2 regions of the Gordonia aquimaris genome follow, and region 2 is predicted to be linked to the other one. Evidence: riboswitches for the same ligand, from Rfam matches in the RefSeq annotation. Region 2 holds a riboswitch; the other holds the start of a gene.
The links. A riboswitch is a leader RNA that binds a small molecule or an ion and turns the genes downstream of it on or off. The one in region 2 is predicted to bind cobalamin.

Region 1: another riboswitch for cobalamin. It lies ahead of OSB52_RS22220 (FecCD family ABC transporter permease); the one in region 2 lies ahead of OSB52_RS12665 (CbtB domain-containing protein).

Annotation. Positions count from the first base shown of each region.
Region 1 is NZ_JAPKFM010000033.1:6,151-11,336, reverse strand. It holds gene OSB52_RS22230 (ABC transporter substrate-binding protein) at 1-476, opposite strand, end outside; partial or broken gene OSB52_RS22225 (ABC transporter ATP-binding protein) at 473-1,204, opposite strand; gene OSB52_RS22220 (FecCD family ABC transporter permease) at 1,300-2,367, opposite strand; cobalamin riboswitch at 2,470-2,613, opposite strand; gene OSB52_RS22215 (competence/damage-inducible protein A) at 2,682-3,965, opposite strand; gene OSB52_RS22210 (LLM class flavin-dependent oxidoreductase) at 4,007-4,861, opposite strand; partial or broken gene OSB52_RS22205 (NAD(P)-dependent alcohol dehydrogenase) at 4,901-5,186, opposite strand, start outside.
Region 2 is NZ_JAPKFM010000012.1:17,109-22,294, reverse strand. It holds gene OSB52_RS12675 (histidine phosphatase family protein) at 93-581, opposite strand; gene OSB52_RS12670 (CbtA family protein) at 584-1,405, opposite strand; gene OSB52_RS12665 (CbtB domain-containing protein) at 1,432-1,668, opposite strand; cobalamin riboswitch at 1,701-1,840, opposite strand; gene OSB52_RS12660 (ATP-dependent helicase) at 1,878-5,186, shown strand, end outside.

The DNA of each region.
Region 1 (5,186 bases), on a different contig from region 2:
TGTCGGCAGGCCTCGGACAGCTGGTACACGTCGATGTCGTGCTGCGCGAGGATCTCCGGGGTGATTCCGCGGGACTCGCTCATGCCGTAGTTGTAACCGGCGTAGAGGACCTCCGGGCGGGCACCGACGATGTTCTCCAGGGTGGGTTGATCGGGGGAGACCTGATGGAGGTCGTCGACCTGCGGTCCGTAGGCCAGCCGCAGCACCTCGGAGTCGCGGGCCATCGAGCTGACGGCCACGATCTGGTCGTGCGCGCCGGCGGCCAAGGCGATCGCGATCATGCCGCCGTCATTGACGAACAGTCGCTGCACGGGCTGGGGGTAGGTGACGTCGGCGCCGCAGTTGGTGACGGTGACGTGGTCGCCGGCGACGGCATCGGCATCGGTGGAGTCCGTCGTGCCGCAGGCTGTGGTGAGACCCAGAATTGCTGCGGCGGCAGCGATCCCGATGGTGACGGGACGCAAGGTGGGCATCATGTGAGTGTCCTTCCAGGAGGGGGCGACGGCGTGGCGTCGGTGAGCAGCAGGTGTGGCCTGCCGGTGCGGGGGTGAGTGATGATGTCGCCGTCGACGGCGAAGACGTCACGGAGAACGCGGTTGTCGAGAACCTCGACCGGCGGGCCGTGGGTCACGAGGCGACCGTCGGCGATGACGGCAACGCTGTCGAAATGTCGCAGGACGAGGTCGAGGTCGTGCATCGCGGCGACGATGGTGCGGTCGAGCTTGTCGAGGATGCGCATCAGCCGGAGTCGCCAGGCGGCATCGAGATGATTGGTGGGTTCGTCCAGGACCAGCATCGGGGTCTGCTGCGCCAACGCGCGGGCGAGGACGACCCGGTGGCGTTCACCCCCGGACAGCGCGATGCAGGAACGTCCGCCGGCGTCGCCGAGCCCCACCATCTCCAGAGCGTCGGCGACGATCTCGCGTTCGGCGTCCGCGCCGGCGGCCCACGGGTTGCGGTGCGGGGTGCGCCCGAGGCCGACCGCTTCGGCCACTGTCAACTCCGCCGACGGCTGCTCCTCCTGCGCGACGACGGCGACCGTCCGTGCGCGCTGTCGCGCGCGCATCGCATGCAGATCGGCGCCGCCGACGTACACGGCGCCTGTTGCTGGTGTCTCGAGGCCGGCCAGCACCCGCAGCAGCGTCGTCTTGCCGGCGCCGTTGGGCCCCACCACCGCCATCCGGGTACCGGCGGGGATCGTCACATCGACGCCGGAGACAATCGTTCGCGATCCGCGGCGACACGCGACACCGTTGGCCCGGAGGTCGGCGACGTAGGACGCGGCGTCGGTGCGCACGCTCATTCGGTGGGTCCGAACGTGTAGCGCCGACGACCCATCAAGAACAGGAAGATAGGTGCGCCGATCAGGCCGGTGACGATGCCCAACGGCATCTCCCGCGGCGCCGCGGCGACGCGCGAGAACACATCCACCCACACGAGGAACAACGCTCCACCGCAGACCGCGACCGGCAGCATCGCCCGGTGGGTCGCACCGACCACCAGGCGGGCGGCGTGCGGAATGATCAGGCCGACGAAGCCGATACCGCCGGCCACCGCGACGAGTACGCCGACCAGAACCCCCTGCACCGCGAACAGCGCGGTGCGCAGCGCAGCCACTGGCACGCCGAGCGAGGACGCGGTGTCGTTGCCGGCGGCGTAGGCGTCGAGCCAGGCGTGGATCACCACCATGCCGAGCAGGGTGGCCAACACGACGACGCCGGCCAACTGCACCTTCGCCCAAGTGGCACCCGCGACGCTGCCCAGCATCCAGAACATGACGCTCTCGGCGGCCTGCGGGTCGCCGGCGGTGAACACCATCAGCGACGACAGCGCCATGAACGCAGACGAGAGCACCACTCCGGACAGAATCAGTCGAATCGCGGTGAGACCGCCCTGCACGCGGGCCACCAGATAGACCGTGACAGTGGCAGCGAGTGCGCCGAGCAGGGCACCGCCGGACAGCGCCCACAAGCCGAGCGCCGAGAGTGTTCCCATCGTCATCACCGACGTGGCGCCGACCGCCGCACCGGCCGACACCCCGAGCAGGTAGGGCTCGGCGAGGGGGTTACGCACCAGCGCCTGCATCAGTGCGCCCGCCAACGCCAGACCGGCACCGACGATGGCGGCCAGCACCGACCGCGGCAACCGCAGGTCCCAGATGATGACCGAGTACGCGGTGTCGGTGGTGTCGCCGGTCAGCCTCCCCAGGACCGTGTCCCACACGTCGGCTACGGGAATGTGTTCGGAACCGAATGCGACCGACGTGACGATGCTGACGGCGGTAAGTGCCGCCAATGCCACGGCCAGCGGGGCGGGCGACAACCGGCGTGCCGAAAGATCGGGTGGGGTCGCCGCGCGGGCGGTCACCACCGTGACCGAGGTGTCGTCTCGTACATGAGAGGGTGATGACGGTGAGCGTTGTGCACGGCTACCTCGTGATGTCGGGGGATCTGTGCGCGAGATACCCGGTGGACTCATACGAGAACGGCAGGTAGTCGGACTCGGGATGGACGAAGCTCGTCTTCCCACACCGTTGCGCGCCAGTCCCGGATTCTCACCGGGTTCCCTGACATCCGCATACCGCGGATGGGCACCGTTCTCTGCGTGCAGGCTATCAAGCCGGATCTGTCGGCTACTGCCCAGCTATCCGGTTGGTGCGGCGTTCGGTACCTCGGTCCTCGTCACGAAGGGTCGTCCAGCACGCCCGCCACCAGGTGCATCGCCGCCACTGTGGACAGCATCCGCACATTGGCGCGATCACCGGGGAAATATCGCGTCCAGGTCGCGGTGGGCCGGCCGGACACGGCCACCCCGAAGCACACCGTGCCCACCGGCTTGATGTCCGTACCACCACCGGGTCCGGCGATCCCGGTGGTGGAGACCGCGACATCGGCGCCGAGCCGGTCGGCGGCGCCGTCGGCCATCGCGGCCGCCACCTGCTCGCTGACCGCACCGTGCTCGGCGATCATCGCCGCCGGAACGCCGAGCTGCCCGGACTTGACCTCGTTGGCGTAGGCGACCACACCGCCCACCAGATAGGCCGACGACCCGGCGCGATCGGTGAGCCGGGCCGCGACCATGCCGCCGGTGCAGGATTCGGCCGTCGCGATGGTCCGACCGGACAACGCGGCCACGACCTGGTCGTCGATGGTCGATCCATCGGTGGAAAAAACCTGCTTCCCATGGTGTTCGGCGATCAGCGCGGCCAGTTCGGCGTAGGCGGGTGCCGCCTCGGCGACGAAGCGTGTCACCATCTCCAGTTCACCGTGCCGAAGGCAGGTGGTGACCTCCAGATCGCCGACACCGCTGATCGTGTCGTCGGCCAAGCGCAACGTCTCGGCGAGATCGGCCTCCGACAGCCCATAGGCACGAATCACCTCCTGGCGGTGATCGATCCGCGCCGCCAACGCATCGCGGACAGGTGGTGTGTCGAGCGCGGTCGGCCACATCGCCTGCAGTTCACGCGGCGGTCCGGGCAGCACCAGAATCGTCGGCATGCCGGCCCCGTCGACCGGGATCGCCACACCGGGTGCCGTACCGGTGGGTGGAATCGGTACGGCACCGTCGGGAACCAGTGCCTGCTTGCGGATTCCGGCGCGCAGGGGGGAGCTGTCCGGTTGGGCGTTGCGGCGCTTCATCCAGCGGTCGATGATCGCGGTGATGTGTGCCTCGAGTTCGGCGTCGAGATTCAGGGCGCGTCCGCAGAAGTCGGCGACGGTCGCGACGGTGAGGTCGTCGGCGGTCGGGCCGAGCCCACCGGTCGTCACGATGAGGTCGACGTCGTCGGCGGCCAGGAAACGCAATTGCGCGAGCAGGTCGGCGGGCCGGTCACCGCAGACGGTGATGTGGGCGACGTCGACCCCCATCGTCAGGAGGCGATCGGCCACCCACGGCCCGTTCTGATCGGCCACCCGCCCCGACAACACCTCGGTCCCGGTCACCACGATGCCCGCACGCACACTCACCCGGCCGAGTCTATCGACGGCCGGCGGTCGCGGTGTCGGAGTCAGGACAGACCGCGGGCCGCCAGTGCCTCCAGCACGGTGAGTGGCGCACGGTAGGGCTCATCGTCGCGTGGCCAGTGCACGATGACATCGGTGAATCCGAGGTTCGCGGCACGCCCGACCATGTCGTCGAACAGGTGCACACTTTCCAGCGCATTGCGCGGGGAGGCGTCGAGGCTGAGATACCGAGGGAAGTCGGCGCGTGCGCGTTGGGCGAGCGCCTCGTCGAGCACACGACACATCCGTGCCACGCCGCCGAACCACTCGTCGAGCGAGGATGCCGATGTACCGGTGGTGATCCAGCCGTCACCACGCTCGGCGGCGAACCGCACATTCCGGGGCCCGTTGCCCGCCAACAACAGTGGCACCCGCTCACGCACGCTGCCGCCGACCAACCGCATGTCGCGCGCCCGGTAGAACTCGCCGTCGGCGGTCACGTGGTCGACGCGCAGAGTCTGATCGAGCAGATCGGTGAACTCGTGGAAGCGGTCCACGCGCCGCCCGACGGTGACCTCGGGTTGCCCGAGCAGTGTGTCGTCGGGGGTACCACCGACACCGAGGCCGAGCAGGAACCTGTCGTCGGAGATGTCGGCGAGTGTCTGGACCTCACGAGAAAACGCCACGGGATGCCGGAAGTTGGGCGACACCACGAAAGCGCCGAGCCCGATGCGCTCGGTGATCGTGGCCGCGGCGGTCAGCGTGGGAATGCAGGAGAACCACTGTGCATCCGGAAGTCCGCCCCAGACCAGGTGATCGTAGGTCCAGGCGTGGTCGAAGCCCATCTGTTCGGCACGCTGCCACAGCGGTCGAGTCGACGTCCACGGCTGGTCGGGCAGGATGCAGATTCCGTAGCGCATGAACTGACCGTAGCGAGTGAGTGTGGTGTGGGACCGAATTCAGCCCGGCACCACGACCGCCCGTCCGCGCAGGTCGTTGGCGGCGGGCTTGCGGTAGGCGTCGAGGCCGTCGTCGAGGGCGAACTTCTCCACGGACACGTCGAGCACTCCATCGCGCGCCAACTCGAGTACCTCCATCAGTTCGCTGCGTGAGCCCCAGTATGGTGCGCGTACCGATACTTCGTAGGGCTGGGTGAACATGCCGACCTTGGCGGTGGCGGCGCCGTCACCGAGGCCGACGATGACGACATCACCCATGGTGCCCACCACACCCATCGCGATGTCG
Region 2 (5,186 bases):
TTACTGTGTCAGGCGTCACCCGGGTTGTAAAGGTACGGATTCCGAAATTCGTGTCTTGGGTCCGCTGTCCCGGCCGTCCGAGGCGAGAGTTGTCAGCGGTGATAGATCGTCGCCGGTCGGATCTCGACGCCGAAGAACTCCTCGGGGTCGGTACACAGCAGTGCCTGTGCAACCGGCATCGAGACGACGCACACGTCGGTATCGGCGCCATCGGTGACATACCACCGGTGGATCCGCTCCACGAACCGTGCGACGCTCTCCCCACCATGCGGGCGGGCGACCGGATCGGTGAACCAGGCGGCCAAGTCATCCGGGGTGATCTCGGTCGGCATCCGCCCCGTCCACCGACCGACATCAAGGGATCGGAGAGCTGGTGTCGTCACGGGTTGGATCTGCAACACGTCAGACGACTCGACCACCGCACGCTCGGGACCACCGGCAACACGGCCGGTGCCGATGGTCGCGGTGACCTCCGCGCGGAGTCCGGCCACGTCGCGTCGTCCACGATCGTCCAGAGATGCATCACCGCCGAACCGCACCGATCTGTTGGGGCCGGTGCGGCCGGCGGTGACGATCAGCATCGTCAGGCGTCGACCTGCGCGACGTGGGCGTCGGGGGATTCGTCGGAACCCGATCGCATGAGACGTCCGAGGAGTAGCGCGAAGAGGACGGTCAACACGGTCCACATGATCAGTTGATTGGCGATCGCATACACCCGGTAGTCGCCGATGACATCACCCGGGAAACCGGGGAACGCGATCTGCCCGGTGGCGTCGGACAGCGGGCCGGGCACCTCGTGGAACTCCGGGAGCAGCATGATCGTGACAGAGACCGCGACGAGATACGCGAGAGCCCCGAGCACGCCCGCGACGAGCCCGCCGAGCCGTGGCCGCAGCCACAACGCCAGGACCACCGCGACAACTGCGAACACCACCGACAAAATGGTGATCGTCAGGAATGCCGCGCTGCGCGCACCGATCGTGTCGTCGTCGCCCACCGCCGGCGGGTTGGCCGGATAGGCGAAGAACGGCACGGCGAACACCGCGACGAACCCGATCGCGCCCAGCGCCACGGCGGCCATCCGCGGGTCCGTGGCCGGGTGACGACGGCCGAGGTAGGCCCACAGCACGGTGAACGCGACCGCGAAGAACGCGCCCATGCAGACCGCGAACACAATGGTTCCGATCCCGGCACCCACGTTCTCCTGGATCGAGCGCGAGAAGATCTCGCCGTGCTCGTGGCCACCGTGCTCACCGGCGAGCATTTCCTCGGCGTGGGAGCGTCCCTCTTCGTAGTCGATCGCCTCGACCACCAGGGGTTCGATGAACAGCCGCGCGAAGATGAACGCGACGATGCCGGCGACCAGGCCCGAGAGCAGGCCTGCGCCGATGAATTTCTTCTCCATGTTCGGTTGTCTCCTACCAGTGGCGATCAGTGGCAAGGGAAACCGAGGAAGTGCCTGGCGTCGTGCACGAATTCGTGCACGTGGGTGTCGGAACCGAAGACGCTCACCGCGCCCTGGTCGTACCCGAGGAAGTAATAGGCCAGCCCGGCGAGCAGCACGGTGAGGCTGAGCCACAGCGCCGCGCTGGCCGCGGAGACATTGGGTACCGCAAGGCTCGGCGCGGCCACTGCGCGGGCCGATGATGAGTGCGTGGAGGCGGTCATGGTGGTCCTTTCTGGGATTGCGCGTCCCATCCGTTGGCGAACACACACCAGGCGGCATTCTGGCTCTCCCGCCGCCGATGGCCTCGGTGGCCGTACTGCGACGGGATCACAGCGGCGCGACCGCTCCGGACTCTCACCGGATTCCCCGCGCACTGGTGTGTGATGACTGTACTACCGGCGTTGTCGGACGTGTGGTGGATGATGGCAGAGTGCCCCGCAAGACGTCCGTACTCGACCGCTTCACCGCCCCCACCCGGCGGTGGTTCGACGGCGCGTTCGAGGAACCGACCGCGGCGCAGACCGGCGCGTGGGCCTCCATCGCCGACGGCAACAACACCCTGGTCATCGCGCCCACCGGCTCCGGCAAGACACTGTCGGCATTCCTGTGGGCGCTGGATCGCCTCGCCGCCCGACCCGACCGGAAGCGCGGGACACGTGTCGTCTACATATCCCCCCTCAAAGCGCTCGCGGTCGATGTCGAACGCAATCTGCGCGCTCCACTGACCGGCATCACCCGGGCGGCGCAGGAACTCGGTGAGCCCGAACCGGCGATCACCGTCGGGGTGCGCTCGGGCGACACCCCCGCCGCCGAGCGCCGGGCCCTGGTCAAAACTCCGCCGGACATCCTGATCACCACCCCCGAATCGCTCTTTCTGATGCTCACCTCGGCCGCCCGCGAGACACTCACCGACGTCGAGGTGGTGATCGTCGACGAGGTGCACGCCGTCGCGGCCACCAAGCGCGGTACCCATCTCGCGCTCTCCCTCGAGCGGCTCGACGAACTGCTCGACCGGCCAGCTCAGCGCATCGGACTGTCGGCGACGGTCCGTCCACCCGAGGTCGTGGCGGAGTTCCTCAGCGGCAGCGCTCCGTGCACGGTGGTCCGTCCCAAGGCGGCCAAGACCTTCGATCTGCGGGTCGACGTGCCCGTCGAGGACATGGCCAACATCCCGCCACCACCGGACACACCTGCCGGCGAAGACCTCGACGACGCGTTCTCCCCCACCGCCGGGTCGCTGTGGCCCTACGTGGAGTCGTCCATCGTGGACCTCATCGAGAAGAACCGCGCGACCATCGTGTTCGCCAATTCGCGGCGACTGGCCGAGCGGCTCACCGCCCGCCTCAACGAGATCCACGCCGAGCGCACCGGAAATGTGCCGAATCCGTCCGCCAACCCCACCGTCGCCGGCGGTGCTCCCGCGTACATCATGGCCAGCGGCGCCAGCGGTGGCGCCGCCCCGATCCTGGCCCGCGCGCATCACGGTTCGGTCAGCAAGGAACAGCGCGCCGAGATCGAGGACGACCTCAAGGCCGGACGCCTGCCGTGCGTGGTGGCGACCAGCTCGCTGGAACTCGGCATCGACATGGGCGCGGTGGACCTCGTGGTGCAGGTCGAAGCCCCGCCGTCGGTGGCCGGCGGACTCCAGCGCATCGGCCGCGCGGGCCATCAGGTGGGTGAGATCTCGCAGGGGGTGCTCTACCCCAAGCACCGGACCGACCTGATCCATTGCACGGTGACCGTGGAACGGATGCTCGACGGCGCCATCGAGGCACTACGGGTACCGCAGAATCCCCTCGACATCCTCGCCCAGCAGACCATCGCGGCCGCCGCGGTCGACGACCTCGACGTGGACGAATGGTACGACCTCGTCCGCCGCGCCGCGCCCTACCGCGAGCTCGGCCGCCAGGTGTACGAGGCGACCCTCGACCTGATCTCCGGACGCTTTCCCTCCGACGAGTTCGCCGAACTACGGCCCCGCGTCACCTGGGACCGGGATGCCGGGACACTCGTCGGACGCCGCGGGGCGCAGCGATTGGCGGTCACCTCCGGCGGGTCGATCCCCGATCGCGGACTGTTCGGCGTGTTCATGGTCGGCGAGAAGTCGACCCGCGTCGGCGAACTCGATGAGGAGATGGTCTACGAGTCGCGCGTCGGGGATGTCTTCGCGCTCGGTGCCACGAGTTGGCGCATCGAGGACATCACGCACGACCGGGTGCTGGTGTCACCGGCCTACGGCCAGCCCGGCCGGTTGCCGTTCTGGATCGGCGACACGATCGGTCGCCCCGCCGAACTCGGTGCGGCGATCGGCAAGTTCACCGGGGCGGTGGCCGATCCCGACACATTGGCCGAACACGCGCACCGGCTCGGGCTCACCGACAATGCCCGACAGAACCTCGCCGCCCTCGTCGCCGAACAGCAGGAGGCCACCGGCCACCTGCCCACCGACCGCACATTGGTGGTGGAACGTTTCCGCGACGAACTCGGCGATTGGCGCCTGATTCTGCACTCGCCCTACGGATTGCGCGTGCACGCACCGTGGGCCAGTGCGATCTCGGCACGATTGTTGCAGACACTCGGCCTCGAAGGCGCCACCACGGCCTCCGACGACGGCATCATCGTGCGGCTGCCCGACACCGACGACGACCCGCCGGGCGCGTCGGTCTTCGTCCTCGATCCCGATGAGATCGAGCAGTGGGTCACCGACGCTCTCGCCGACTCGTCGATGTTCGCCTCCCGATTCCGCGAATGTGCAGCGCGTGCCCTGTTGCTACCCAAACGCGACCCCGGCCGTCGCGCCCCACTCTGGCAGCAGCGTCAGCGCAGCGCACAATTGCTCTCCGTCGCTTCACAATTCCCCGACTTCCCGATCATCCTGGAGACGGTGCGAGAGTGTCTGCAGGACGTCTACGACCTTCCTGCGCTCACCGACCTGCTCACCCGAATCCGCCAGCGGCGGGTCCGAGTCGTCGAGACCGAGACCGCAAGCCCCTCCCCGTTCGCCGCATCGATGCTGTTCGGCTACATCGGGGCGTTCCTCTACGCCGACGACGCACCGCTGGCCGAACGCCGGGCCGCCGCGCTCTCGTTGGACACCAGCCTGCTCGCGCAACTGCTCGGCCGCGTCGACTTGCGCGAGCTGCTCGATCCCGGCGTGATCGCCGAGGTGACCGCACGCCTGCAGCGCACCGTTGCCGAGCGTCAGGCCCGAGATGCCGAGGACATCGTCGACCTGTTGCGCTGGCTCGGTCCTCTCGACACCGCTGACGTCGATGCACGCTATCGCGGCGAAACACCCGCGATCGATCAGCTGACCGAGTTGCACCGATCCGGCCAGATCATCTCGATCACCCATCGTGGCCGAGCGCTGTGGGCGTCGATCGACGACACCGCCCGATTGCGTGACGGTCTCGGCGTTCCGGCCCCGCTGGGCATTCCGGCGGCCTTCCTGCAACCGGTGGGTGATCCGGTGGGGGATCTGGTGAGCCGATATGCACGGACGCACGGCCCGTTCACCGTCACCGAGGCCGCCGATGCACTGGGCATGGCGGTCGGGGTCGTCCGCGACACTCTCATCCGGCTGGCCGCCGACCGTCGGGTCATCGAGGGGGATTTTCTCCCTGAGGCCCAGGAGACAGAGCAGGGCACGGAAACCCGGACCGGCGCACCGCACGCGACCCAGTGGTGCCATGCCGATGTGCTCGGTCAGATCCGTCGCGGTTCTCTGGCGGCGAGCCGC